3 regions of the Rhizobium sp. 10N427 genome follow, and region 1 is predicted to be linked to each of the others. Evidence: predicted binding sites of a transcription regulator. Region 1 holds the regulator's gene; each other region holds the start of a gene.

Region 1 (4,590 bases):
TGGTGTTGTGCCCCTGAGCCGAGAGTTCCTTCTTGAGGACGTGGAAGACTTCCGAACCCATACGGACGGCTTCACGGATCGAGTCGGCACCGACGGGCAGGATCATAAATTCCTGGAAGTCGATCGGATTGTCGGCATGAGCGCCGCCGTTGATGATGTTCATCATCGGAACCGGCAGCAGGTGGGCCGAAGCGCCACCGACATAACGGTAAAGCGGCAGGCCGGCAGCTTCAGCGGCAGCCTTGGCGACAGCGAGCGAAACGCCGAGGATAGCGTTGGCGCCAAGGCGCGACTTGTTCGGCGTGCCGTCCAGCTCGATCATGATGTTGTCGATCTGGATCTGGTTTTCGGCATCGATGCCGCCGATGGCGTCGAAGATTTCCGTATTGGCAGCTTCGACAGCCTTTTCGACACCCTTGCCGAGATAGCGCTTGCCGCCATCGCGAACTTCGACGGCTTCATGCGCGCCGGTCGAGGCACCCGACGGAACAGCCGCGCGGCCCATGCTGCCATCTTCCAGATAAACGTCGACCTCGACGGTGGGGTTGCCACGGCTATCGAGAATCTCGCGGGCGATGATATCGGTAATTGCAGTCATGGGTTTCTTCCTGCTCGGTGGGTGGGATAAATCGTTTGAAATCGTCTTAATCGAAGGCACGCAAATTACAATGGCCGTTTTTGAGCCGCCTAACATGCCTTCGTTTCCGGCCTCATTCGAGGCCTATTACAGGATCATGTCAGCCTTTTGAACGTCAGGCCGCTTTCGCGATCGCGTCGAAGGCGAGAAGCTTTTCGAGAAGCCGCGGCATGTCCTTCAGATAGACCATATTCGGGCCGTCGGACGGGGCGTTGTCCGGGTCTTCGTGGGTTTCGACAAAAACACCTGCGACACCGACTGCAACGGCTGCACGCGCCAGGGTCTCAACGAATTCGCGCTGACCACCGCTCGAGCCGCCCTGCCCGCCCGGCTGCTGCACGGAATGCGTGGCGTCGAAGATAACAGGGGCGCCGAGTGCGGCCATGATTGGCAGCGAGCGCATGTCCGATACCAGCGTGTTGTAACCGAAGGAGGCGCCGCGTTCGCAGAGCAGGATGTTCGGATTACCGCTGGCATTCAGCTTGGTGAGAACATTCTTCATGTCCCAGGGCGCCAGGAACTGGCCCTTCTTGACGTTGACGATCCGGCCGGTCTTGGCGGCGGCAACGAGAAGGTCGGTCTGGCGGCTGAGGAAGGCCGGGATCTGCAGGATGTCGGCGACGGAAGCCACCTGCTCGCACTGCTCTTCCGTGTGGATGTCGGTCAGAACGGGAAAGCCGAATTCCTTCTTCAGATCGGAGAAGACTTCAAGCGCCTTTTCAAGACCGATGCCGCGCTCGGCGGAAAGCGATGTGCGGTTCGCCTTGTCGAAAGACGACTTATAGACGAGGCCGATACCGAGCGACTTGCAGAGTTCGCTCAGAACACCGGCGACCATGAAAGCGTGGTCGCGGCTTTCCATCTGGCAAGGACCGGCGATCAGCGACAGCTTGCCCGTATTCGAAAAAGTAACGCGTCCAGCACTCTCGCCGGCGACGACTTCTGCATTGGTATTTGTCATTGGGTCTCCTCGAAGGCAAAGATTGCGCCTTGTCCCGGCGCCGGCTTCACCAGCAGACGATTGTTCATACTGACATGGGTGATCCCGTTAGCAGCCAAATGCGCCGCTGTCACGGCCAGATCACCGACCGAAAAGACGATTGCGCGCGCCCTGAGGCCGTTATCGGTGACAAGTGGCTCGGCATCGAAATAGGCCTCCATGCCCTCGTTCGAGAAGATGGAAAGTCTCCCGTTCGGCAATTCGAAGGATAGGCCGAGTGCCGCCTCCTTAGGCTCCACTCCACCGCTGGCCGTCTCCAGAAATTCGGCGAAGGCCTGCGGATCCTCAGCGCTCAGGGCAATCTCGCTGATGCCGGTGACGCCGTTTGCATGGGTTTCCAGTGCCTTGCGATCGGCCGGAAAGGCGTTGATCCGCTGGCAGGCGAAGAAGAAGACATCGGGTGCCCGGAGATCGGCGGCAAAGGCGAGCTTGAAGGCGCCTGTCGCCTGCGTTCCGTCGGGCATGACGATCGGCCGCGAGAATTCGACCATATCACCGCCGCTGAGCTGCGCGCCGTCATAGGAAGCCTTGTCCGCATCGGCATCATCGGTGCCGAAGACGATGGCTGAAAAACCATCATCGCCGCAGCGGAAGCGGAAGGCCTGATCGCGGGCGACGAAGCTGTTGCCCTTCGCGACTGCCGCGTCGCACTCCGCTTGGCTCGCGACACCGAGCGGTTCGAGATAGGTCTTGTCGGCCAAGAAGACGCAGGCATTCTCCGTTCCGAACGGATGACGGCCATCGGCCGCGACGGTGAAACCGAGACGCCCGAGTCGCTCGCGGGCAACGTCGATATGGGTCACGGGCAGTACCAGATGATCGAGCGGATGCGTCATGGCGGTTCCTCCGGTGAAGCCGGCAGAGATTTGCACGCCCTGCCCGGCAAAGCGCAAGCGTGGATCACCAATGCGGCAAATAAACTTTCAAAAACGACGAAAAATCATCGGAAGTTTTACCAATATTTAGGCACTTGCGGAACACATATGGAACATATAGTGTCCGTTCTGGCTTTGTTTCACGAATCTGGGGAAAGACTTCGATGCTGACGCGCAAACAACAGGAGCTTCTCCTCTTCATTCACGAGCGGATGAAGGAGTCCGGCGTACCGCCGTCCTTCGACGAGATGAAGGATGCGCTCGACCTGGCTTCCAAGTCGGGCATCCATCGCCTGATCACGGCTCTGGAAGAACGTGGCTTCATTCGCCGCCTACCGAACAGGGCGCGCGCACTCGAGGTCATCAAGCTTCCGGAAGCCTACAGCCCGAGCATTCAGCCGCGCCGCGGCTTCTCGCCGAGCGTCATCGAAGGCAGCCTTGGCAAGCCGCAGCCCGTCGCGCCGCCGAAGCCGGCGAACGAGGACAATCACACGTCGATCTCCGTGCCGGTCATGGGCCGGATCGCAGCCGGTGTGCCGATTTCGGCGATCCAGCAGAACACACACGACATCACTGTTCCCGCCGACATGCTCGGAAACGGTGAACATTATGCTCTTGAGGTCAAGGGCGACTCGATGATCGAGGCCGGCATCTTCGACGGCGATACGGTCATCATCCGCAACACCAATACCGCCAATGCCGGTGATATCGTCGTTGCTCTCGTCGATGACGAAGAGGCAACGCTGAAGCGCTTTCGCCGCAAGGGTGCATCCATTGCGCTCGAAGCTGCCAACCCGGCTTACGAAACCCGTATTTTCGGACCGGACCGCGTCAAGGTTCAGGGCAAGCTCGTTGGCCTTATCCGCCGCTATCACTGAGCGTCTCGCTTTCACCAAAAGTGCCGCTGCGCCAATCGTAGGCGCGGTGGCCGGTCCAGGGCCGGTCGAGACCCTCGAATGATGTGGTGATTTCGGCGATCCCATTGGGGAAACGAAGCTCGACAGCGCCTGTCTTCCGCAGTGTCTCCCCGGTGAAAAGCAGGGCGCCTGAGCGGCAGGTATCGAGGCGCAGGCGAACCGGTGTGACGACGATATCGGATATGTCGCAGGCTGGGCCAAGGAACGCCGCATTCTCGATCACGGTCAGGATCGAACCACTGTCGAGCTTCGCCGTACACCAGGCCTTTTTCACGCATGAGAAGCGCTCGCCCGTCGCACTGGCCTTGATCGCGTTCATGGTGTCGTTCTGCTGTGCCTCTGTCAGTTTCAGCCTTTCACCGCGCGGTGCGGTTGGAATATCCGGGAGCGCCGGGAACGCCGGTGACAAATGCTTATCGATCACCAGAGCGCGCCTCCATTGATCAAAGATAAAGCCCGGTGGCCGCTCGCGATTGGTGGCGAGGCCGTTGTCACTGACGATGCCCGCCATGCTCCCGTCCTCGGCAATCACGATTTTCGGCGGCGGAGGACCTCCCAACATCGCGGCGGCTGTCGTCGATGCCACCAAGATCGCGGTGCCTAGATGGCGCATGCGGCTGCGCAGCAAAGTCAGCAGCAGGAAACCTGTCACCGCCGCGGGAAAATACCAAGACGCCAGGCGCCCGACGCCGATATCGCCGCCCCATGAAGCAACCGTCCTGGCGATGGCGATCACCAGATCGAGCCCGAAGCCCGTCACCTGCCACGCCCATGCATCGAGGCCGAAGGGCATCAGCAGCATGGCAATGAGGCCGAACGGCATGATGATGAAGGAGATGATCGGCATGGCAGCGAGATTGGCTGGCAGGCCATAGGCCGTCAGCCGGTGGAAGTGCTCGACCGAGAACAACGCGGTCGAGAAGCCGCCGATGACGGAGGTCAGCAGAATGCCACCGAAGAACGCCGCGGCGGAAGACAGCATCCTGACTGCGCGAAACTTTGCGAAGGGCCGGTCGCGCACCGGCCTCTCCTTCCAGAGCGCATAGCCCGCGACGAGGGCCAGTGTCGCGGCGAAGGACATCTGGAAGCTTGGTCCCATGATCTCCAAGGGCGAGAGGACAATGATCACCAGCGCCGATAGGGCTACGTTGCGCAGACTGA
Region 2 (4,590 bases), on a different contig from region 1:
CCTCGACGAAGGGCGGCCCCCATTGCCTCGTATCGTCGCCGCCATCGGGATTTTCGACCTTGATGACGTCGGCTCCGAGATCGGCCAACATCTGCCCGGCCCAGGGACCGGCAAGCACGCGGGCCAGTTCGATGACCCTGATGCCCGCAAGCGGCGGCTTTTTGCTGCTGACCGTCATGTTCCTCCCGCGGGCGGATTACGGCGCCCGTGTTGCCTCAGATGTATCGGATACGGGCTTGGATGCAAAGCGCCGCTCGCGCCAGATGATGTAGAGGCCCGAAGCGATGATGATCAGGATACCGAGCCATTTGATGGCATCCGGGAAGTCGCCAAAGACCAGCCAGGCGAAGATCGTCGCCGAGACGATCTCGAAATATTGCAGCGGCGCCAGCGTCGATGCCGGAGCGGCGCGATAGGCATAGACGCCGAGAATGCCGGCGATCGCCGCCATGACGCCGACGCCTGCGAGGTAGCCGAAGGCGATAGTGGAGGGCATGACCGGATCGAAGACATCGGAGCCGCTGCCTTCGCCGACATAGAGAATGATCGCGCAGAACAGCAGGCCCCAGAGGCCCATCTGGAACTGCATGACCCAGGGGTCTTCGCGCTGCGCCAGGGCCCGGTTCATCATCGCCGAAATGGCGATGCAGACGGCGCTGACGACGGGAAGCAGCGCCACGAAGCCGACTTCCTGGAAGCTCGGCTGGATGATGAGGATGGCGCCGAAGAAGCCGACGCCGCAGGCTGTGTAGCGCCGCCAGCCGATGGCTTCGCCGAGGAAGATGCTGCTGAGGATCGTCAGGATGATCGGCTCGACAAAGAAGATGGCGATGGCATCGGCGACCGACATGTATTTCAGCGTCGCGACGAAGGAGATCATCGAAATGGTCATGATGATCCCGCGGATCGCGTGATAGAAGGTCTGCTTCCACGACAGGTCGGCGAGGTTCTTGCGCCAGATGACGACGGGCAGCATGCAGATCGCCTGGACGGCGAAACGCGCGGCGGTGATCTCCGCTGACGGGACGGTGGCGATCGCCAGCTTGGCGAAGATGTCGATCAGCGGTGAAAACAGCACCGACAGAAGCATGAGCGCCAGGCCCATGGTGACTTCGGAAGAGGAGTTCGTCTTCATTGCAGCGCCTGCCATCTCGGATACTCTGCTCAGGACCGCATGACCGCGCCGTCGCACCAATCGGCGAAGGCCGAGATGGCGTCTGCTGCGCCGGTCTCGTTCAAGGTCTCGTGCCTGAAGTCCTGATATATTTCAGTGGTGATACGGGAGAAGCCCTGGCGTTTCAAATGGCTTGAGAGCCAGAAAACGGCTTTTCCGCGCTCCGTTGCCGGATCCTGCCCGCCGCCAACGAGATGGATCGGGCGATCCTTCGGAAGACGGTCGAGTTGCTCCTTTTTCGTCGCCCGGAACGTCAGTTCGAAAACGTCGAGCCACATCGATACAGAGGCATCGAAGCCGCAGAGCGGGTCGGTGATATATTTCGCGACCTCGGCCGGATCGCGCGACAGCCAGTCGAATTCCGTTGTGTGGCCGGGAATGGACTTACCCCAGGCGGCGAAGGTCAATCGCGGCAGCATGCCGCTTGGTACATCCGAGCCCTTCAGCGCCTTTTCGGCGCGCAGGATCACCTGTGCGGCGCGGCCGGAGAGGCCAACGGCGAAATTCGAATTCCAGACGGCAACCGCATCGAATTTCTCCGGATAGGTCTGCGCGGCGTTGAGCGCGATCAGCCCGCCCATCGAATGGCCGAAGAGGATGACGGGGAGCCCCGGGTGTAGCCTCGCTGCATGATCGCGCATGGCGGCGACGTCATCGATGACGCGGGATACACCGTCGCGCCTCGCGAACTGGCCGGTCGGCGCATCCGGCGCCTTGGTCTCGCCGTGGCCGCGGTGATCGTGGGCGAAGACATGATAGCCGCGCGCGGCAATGGCCTCTGCGAAGCGCTGATAGCGTTTCGAATGCTCGGCAAGGCCGTGGCAGACGACGAGGATACCGCGTGGCGCGCCCGCGGCCATCTCGCTGTGAAAGGCGAGCGAGGCGCCTGCCACGTTAAGCCATTGTGTTTGCGAAAACATCCGATCCTCCCGGCGCGCAGAAGATCAGATCGGCCGTCAAATGCAAGCGGGCCTGCGGCGATTTGCAGGGGAAAATGCTGCGATTCAGGGTTGCGGAACGTTGCGCTTCGTGCTTACTTGTTCTTGTATTGTTCTATCTAGGGGATGGAGATGAGCAGGTTCTTTCTGCATGCGGCAATCGTGGCTTTGTCAGGCCTGTTGGCGGCTTCGGCTTTCGCACAGGAAGGGCAGGGGCGCACGCGCTTCATCCTCGCTGCAAGCTGGCAGCCGGCCTTTTGCCAGACCAACCAGAAGAAGCCGGAATGCGCCAGCCAGACGCGGGATCGTTTCGACGCGACCAATTTTACCCTCCATGGCCTCTGGCCGATGCGGCAGAATTACTGTGGCGTCTCGAAGGAGGAGCAGGCGGCCGACAAGGATGGCGACTGGCGGTCGCTGCCTGAGGTCAAGCTGACGGCGGAGAATGCGGCGGCGCTGGCAAAAGCGATGCCGGGCACGCAATCGGCGCTCGAGCGTCACGAATGGACCAAGCACGGCACCTGCACCAAGCTTTCGGCCGACGCCTATTTCGGCACGGCCGTGCGGCTGATCGGCGATCTCAATGCATCGGCGGTGCGCGAGCTGTTTGCCGCAAATGTCGGCAAGTCTGTCAGCGCCGATCAGATCAAGGCGGCCTTCGACAAGAGTTTTGGCGCTGGCGCTGCCGACCGGGTGAAGATGAGCTGCCGCCGGGCCGGCGGTGTTCGGGTTATCAGCGAGCTGACGATCGGGCTTTCCGAGGATGCGGTGGCGCCAGGCTCTGCCGATAATCTCGGCACGCTGATCCAGGGGGCGGGACGAACCTCCTTCGGATGCGACCAAGGTGTGGTCGACGCGGCCGGTTTCTGAGGCAAAGACTGCTGCAAAGCGCAAGAGAGGCCGGTTTCGGCGTTGCCCGGGAGCCGGGTTTCGCCTACATAGCGGCCACGGATTTACACGTTTGCGCGCGGAGCAGTTTAAAGATGGCACGTCAGTTCATTTATCACATGTCGGGACTCAACAAGTCTTACGGCGCCAAGAAAATTCTCGAGAACGTCAACCTGTCGTTCTACCCGGATGCCAAGATCGGTATTCTTGGCCCGAACGGCGCCGGTAAGTCGACGGTGCTGCGCATCATCGCCGGTCAGGACAAGGAATACACAGGCGAAGCCTGGCTCGCCGACGGTGCGACCGTTGGCTACCTTGAGCAGGAGCCGCATCTCGATCCGACAAAGACCGCCTTCGAGAACGTCATGATGGGCGTTGCCGACAAGACGGCGATCATCGACCGCTACAACGAGCTGATGATGAACTATTCCGACGAGACGGCGGACGAGGGCGCCAAGCTCCAGGACATCATCGACAGCCAGAACCTCTGGGATCTGGAACAGCAGGTCGAGATGGCGATGGAAGCGCTGCGCTGCCCGCCGAAGGATTCCGACGTCACCATTCTCTCGGGCGGTGAACGCCGCCGTATCGCACTCTGCCGCCTGCTCCTGTCGCAGCCGGACCTGCTGCTGCTCGACGAACCGACCAACCATCTCGACGCCGAAACCATCGCGTGGCTCGAAAAGCACCTGCGCGATTATCCGGGCGCCGTGATGATGATCACCCACGACCGCTACTTCCTCGACAACGTCACGGGCTGGATCCTCGAGCTCGACCGCGGCCGCGGTATTCCGTACGAAGGCAACTACTCTGCCTACCTGACGGCCAAGGCCAAGCGCATGCTGCAGGAAAACCGCGAAGAAGCCGGCCGCCAGAAGGCGCTGTCGCGCGAACAGGAATGGATCGCTTCCAGCCCGAAGGCCCGCCAGGCGAAGTCGAAGGCCCGTATCAAGGCCTACGAACAGCTGGTCGATGCCGCAGAAGGCATCCGTCCCGGCGATGCGCAGATCATTATCCCGGTCTCCGAGCGTCTCGGCAATGTCGTTATCGAGATGGAAGGCATCACCAAGGGCTTCGAAGGCCGCACGCTGATCAACGACCTGTCGATCAAGCTGCCGCCGGGCGGCATCGTCGGCATCATCGGTCCGAACGGCGCCGGCAAGACGACGCTGTTCAAGATGATCACCGGCCAGGAAAAGCCGGATGCCGGTTCGGTGCGCATCGGCGACACCGTGCATCTCGGCTATGTCGACCAGAGCCGCGATGCGCTGGATGGCAACAAGACGGTCTGGGAAGAAATCTCCGGCGGTGCCGAAGTCATCAAGCTCGGCAAGTTCGACATGAACTCCAGAGCCTATTGCGGCGCCTTCAACTTCAAGGGCGGAGATCAGCAGCAGAAGGTCGGCAATCTCTCGGGTGGTCAGCGCAACCGCGTTCACCTTGCCAAGATGCTGAAGGCCGGCGGCAACGTGTTGCTGCTCGACGAACCGACCAACGACCTTGATACGGAAACGCTGGGTGCGCTGGAAACGGCGCTCGAAAACTTCGCCGGCTGCGCCATCATCATCAGCCACGATCGCATGTTCCTCG
Region 3 (4,590 bases), on a different contig from region 1:
TCGGTGTTCGACATATCGAGCGTCATCGAGGCGGCGAGGAACTCGACCGGATAATGCGCCTTCATATAGGCCGTCTGGTAGGAGACGATGGCGTAGGCGGCGGCGTGTGACTTGTTGAAGCCGTAATTGGCGAACTTGGCGAGCAATTCGAAGATATTGTCGGCCTGCGGCTTCGACACGCCATTCTTAACGGCGCCGCTGACGAAGCGCTCGCGCTGCTGGTCCATCTCGGCCTTGATCTTCTTACCCATGGCGCGGCGCAGAAGGTCGGCCTCTCCCAGCGAGTAGCCGGAGAGCACCTGAGCGATCTGCATGACCTGCTCCTGGTAGACGATAACGCCCTGGGTTTCCTTCAGCAGGTAGTCGATGGTCGGATGGATCGACTCGACCTCTTCCTCGCCATGCTTGCGGGCGTTGTAGGTCGGGATGTTTTCCATCGGGCCCGGGCGGTAGAGCGCCACCAGCGCGATGATGTCCTCGATGCAGTCGGGTTTCATGCCGATCAGCGCCTTGCGCATGCCGGCACTTTCCACCTGGAACACGCCGACCGTTTCGCCGCGCGACAGCATCTCGTAGGTCTTCTTGTCATCGAGCGGGATCGAGGCGAGATCAACCTTGATACCGCGCTTGGCGACGAAATCGACGGCGACCTTCAGAACGGTCAGCGTCTTCAGGCCGAGGAAGTCGAACTTCACCAGGCCGGCCTGTTCCACCCATTTCATGTTGAACTGGGTGACCGGCATGTCGGAGCGCGGATCGCGATACATCGGCACCAGCTTCGACAGCGGACGGTCGCCGATGACGATACCGGCGGCGTGGGTCGAGGCATGGCGGTAAAGGCCTTCGATCTTCTGGGCGATGTCGAGCAGACGGGCGACGACGGGCTCCTTGGCCGCCTCTTCCTGCAGCTTCGGCTCTTCCTCGATCGCCTTCGACAGCGGCGTCGGATTGGCCGGGTTGTTCGGCACCAGCTTGCAGATCTTGTCGACCTGGCCATAGGGCATTTCGAGCACGCGGCCGACGTCGCGCAGTGCAGCACGCGCCTGCAGCGAACCGAAGGTGATGATCTGCGCCACCTGCTCGCGGCCGTATTTCTTCTGCACGTAGCGGATCACCTCTTCGCGGCGGTCCTGGCAGAAGTCGATATCGAAGTCGGGCATCGACACGCGGTCGGGATTGAGGAAGCGTTCGAACAGCAGCGAGAAGCGCAGCGGATCGACGTCGGTAATCGTCAGCGCATAGGCGACCAGCGAACCCGCACCGGAACCGCGGCCCGGGCCGACCGGAATATCCTGCAGCTTGGCCCATTTGATGAAGTCGGCAACGATCAGGAAGTAGCCGGGGAATTTCATCTTCTCGATGACGCTGAGCTCGAATTCCAGCCGGTCGCGATAGTCCTTTTCCTCGTAGCCCGGTGACATGCCGAGCGTCGCCAGACGCATATCGAGGCCTTCGACGGCCTGACGGCGCAGCTCGCCGGATTCGGCGCGATCGGCCTCGTCGGCGTCGTCGCTGGCGCCGGTAAAGCGCGGCAGGATCGGCTTGCGGGTCTGCAGCACGAAGGAGCAGCGTCTGGCGATCTCCAGCGTGCTTTCCAGCGCCTCCGGCAGATCGGCAAACAGCTTGGCCATCTCCGCCCGGCTCTTCAGATAGTGATCCGGCGTCAGGCGGAAGCGGCTGTCGTCGGAGACGATGGCGTTGTGCGCCACGGCCATCAAGGCGTCATGCGCGTCGTAGTCGTCCCGCGCCGGGAAGAAGGCCTCGTTGGTCGCCACCAGCGGCAGATCGTGCTCGTAGGCAAGGCCGATCATCTTCTGCTCGTGGCGCTTGTCATAGGTGCCATGGCGCTGCAGCTCGACATAGAGCCGGTCGCCGAACAGCGCCTTGAGACGCAGCAGGCGCGAAACCGCAGGCGCCATGTGCCCCTGCTTCAGGGCCATATCGATGGGGCCGCCCAGCGAACCGGTGAGCGCGATCAGCCCCTCGGTGCCGGCTTCCTCCAGCCAGGAGGCGCGGACGTGGACCGCCTGATTGTCTTCACCCCCGAGATAGGCGCGGCTCACGAGATCGACGAGCCGCTCGTAACCGGCAGCTGTTGCCGCCAGCACGACGATCGCAGGCAGCTTGCCCATCATCTGCTGGCCGCCGCGCTTTTCAACTTCCAGTCCGTCTTCCATATCGACGGAGATCTGGCAGCCGATGATCGGCTGCAGCCCCTCGTCCATCGCCTTCTGGGCGAATTCGAGGGCGACGAAGAGATTGTTGGTATCGGTGATGGCAATCGCCGGCTGGCTGTCGCCCGAAGCCTTGTAGAGGATCTTCTTCAGCGGCAGCGCACCCTCGAGCAGCGAATAGGCCGAGTGTACGCGCAGATGAACGAAACCCGGCGTCCCGCCGATAAATCCGCCCTCTGCATCCGCCATGACACGTCCCTTCAATCGCCCGTATGAATCGGTGCCATTGTCGGTCCTGCCCGTCGAGATGTCCAGAAGAAGTCCCTGTCCGGAACCGCATGGCAGCCATGCGGCCCCTGAAAAATTACATAGCCATCAGAATCAGAGAGAAGCTGGCAACAAACATTGCGATGGAGGTGAATGCTGCGACGTCACGGATCATGTCAGTCATTTGGCTCTCCTTTACTCGTTATGTTTTTAGTTTGTTCCGCTATTGTTCCGTTGTCAACAGGATTGTTTTCTGTTTGGTTAACGCGGAACAGGAGAGAAACATGCGCCTCACAATCCTTGCCGCCGCTCTGCTTTCGGCTCAGGCCGCTATTGCCGCCGACGCCGGCCCCGCCCGCGTCGTGGATGCTGCCGTGGGCGATTGGAACGGCGACGGCAAGCCTGATCTGGCAGTGCTTGCCGAGGCTGCGGCGGATGCCGAAGACGATCAGCTCGGCATCTACATCTATCTGCGCGACGACCACGATCTGCTGCGGCTTGCGGCCAGCGCACCCGGCAAGATCTGGGGCAGCACGGCTGTTGACGGGATCTACGGCCAGGAGCCGTCGATCAAGGCCGCCGGGAAATCGTCGATCTCCGTGCATTCGCAGAACAGCGCCATCGGCCGGGACCGCTGGGAGCAAACACTGACGCTCGCCTATCGCAACGGCCAGTTCGTCGTCGCCGGCTATACCTACAGCGATTACGACACGCTCGACCCGGATGCCGGTGGCACCTGCGACTACAATGCGCTGACGGGCAAATTGCAAAAAGCCGGCAAGGATCAGACATCGGAGCCGCGCGTTATCGCCATTACCGACTGGAAGGCCGAAACCGGCCAGTCGATCTGCGGCAACTGATTTGTTCTCTTTTTGTTCTTTACAAAAAGCGCGACGTCTGCGAGACATATCGCAGGAGGCGCGGCATGTATCTCACTCTCTTGAACGACTTCATCGTCGAGGCAAAATCGCAGACCTATGTCGGCGGCGGGGCAAAGATCGCGGCCTGCCGGCCGGGATCGCAGGATATCGGCTATGAGCGCGGCGAATGGCGCTATCTCGACAGCTATTTCGGCGGCACCGATTTCGCAGGCCAGGAGACCGTCTGGTTGAATGGCGAGCCCGTCTGGGCGATGAACTACTTCGGCCACATCATCGAGCCGCGGCTGATCGACGGTAGCCGCGCCGGGGCCGTGATCAAGGCAGCGCTCTCGGCGCTTTATGGTGGTGAAAAACGCTTTCTCGGCGGCATGGAATATGAGCACGCGTTCGGCCTGTATATCGACCGAAGCGAGGGTGATTGCGGGCATTTCCGCGGCATGGAGATGATTGTCGTCGAAGAACGGCGCGCTTACGAACTCGATTATCGCGGCGGTCTGATCCGCCTTTAGAATTCGACGACCTTGCCGTCGGTGATCGTCACACGGCGGTCCATGCGCGCGGCGAGATCGTGATTGTGGGTGGCGATCAGGGCCGCGAGACCGGACTGGCGAACCAGCGCTTCCAGCGCGTCGAAGACGTAGTTGGCGGTTTCCGGGTCGAGATTGCCGGTCGGCTCGTCGGCGAGAAGCAGGCTCGGCGCGTTGGCAACTGCGCGGGCGATCGCCACGCGCTGCTGCTCGCCGCCGGAGAGTTCGCCTGGGCGATGGGAACCGCGATGGCCGATGCGCATGTATTCGAGCAGCTGCTGGGCGCGGACGGCGGCTTCCTTGCGCGCCAAGCCCGAGATCATCTGCGGCATCATGATGTTTTCCTGCGCCGAGAATTCCGGCAGCAGGTGATGAAACTGATAGACGAAGCCGATCTCGCTGCGGCGGATCGCGGTGCGCTTGTCATCGGAGAGCCCGTTGCAGGCATGACCGTTGATGCTGACCTCGCCATCATCAGGATGTTCAAGCAGACCCGCCAGATGCAGCAGGGTCGATTTGCCGGTGCCCGATGGTGCAACGAGAGCGACGATTTCGCCGCTATGCAGCGTGAAATCCGCGCCCTTCAGAATGGAGAGCACCGTATCGCCCTGCCCGTAGTGACGCTCGACGCCGGAAAGCTTGAGAACGACATTGCGTTTCATGGAGTTCAGCATTCCTTATTCGTAGCGTAGCGCTTGCACCGGATCGAGGCGCGAGGCGCGCCAGGCCGGGAAGATGGTC

The links. Region 1 encodes LexA, which represses DNA repair genes until DNA is damaged. Its sites were predicted from a motif close to TGTTCNNNNTGTGTTCNG; they were not measured.
Region 2: a site for LexA is predicted at 2,213-2,230, ahead of AC1DIJ_RS06250 (ribonuclease T2 family protein). Genes of this name have one in related genera too.
Region 3: a site for LexA is predicted at 2,647-2,664, ahead of dnaE (DNA polymerase III subunit alpha). Genes of this name have one in related genera too.

Annotation. Positions count from the first base shown of each region.
Region 1 is NZ_JBFTID010000020.1:38,262-42,851, reverse strand. Features, by position in the region: gene eno (phosphopyruvate hydratase) at 1-598, opposite strand, end outside; gene kdsA (3-deoxy-8-phosphooctulonate synthase) at 753-1,598, opposite strand; gene AC1DIJ_RS27880 (VOC family protein) at 1,595-2,473, opposite strand; gene lexA (transcriptional repressor LexA) at 2,677-3,390, shown strand; gene AC1DIJ_RS27870 (ComEC/Rec2 family competence protein) at 3,371-4,590, opposite strand, start outside.
Region 2 is NZ_JBFTID010000002.1:363,323-367,912, reverse strand. Features, by position in the region: gene caiB (succinate--glutarate CoA-transferase) at 1-178, opposite strand, end outside; gene AC1DIJ_RS06260 (DMT family transporter) at 197-1,150, opposite strand; gene AC1DIJ_RS06255 (alpha/beta hydrolase) at 1,165-2,094, opposite strand; gene AC1DIJ_RS06250 (ribonuclease T2 family protein) at 2,245-2,982, shown strand; gene ettA (energy-dependent translational throttle protein EttA) at 3,096-4,590, shown strand, end outside.
Region 3 is NZ_JBFTID010000009.1:58,094-62,683, forward strand. Features, by position in the region: gene dnaE (DNA polymerase III subunit alpha) at 1-2,423, opposite strand, end outside; gene AC1DIJ_RS19425 (hypothetical protein) at 2,726-3,301, shown strand; gene AC1DIJ_RS19430 (DUF5680 domain-containing protein) at 3,367-3,831, shown strand; gene AC1DIJ_RS19435 (ABC transporter ATP-binding protein) at 3,828-4,511, opposite strand; gene AC1DIJ_RS19440 (lipoprotein-releasing ABC transporter permease subunit) at 4,527-4,590, opposite strand, start outside.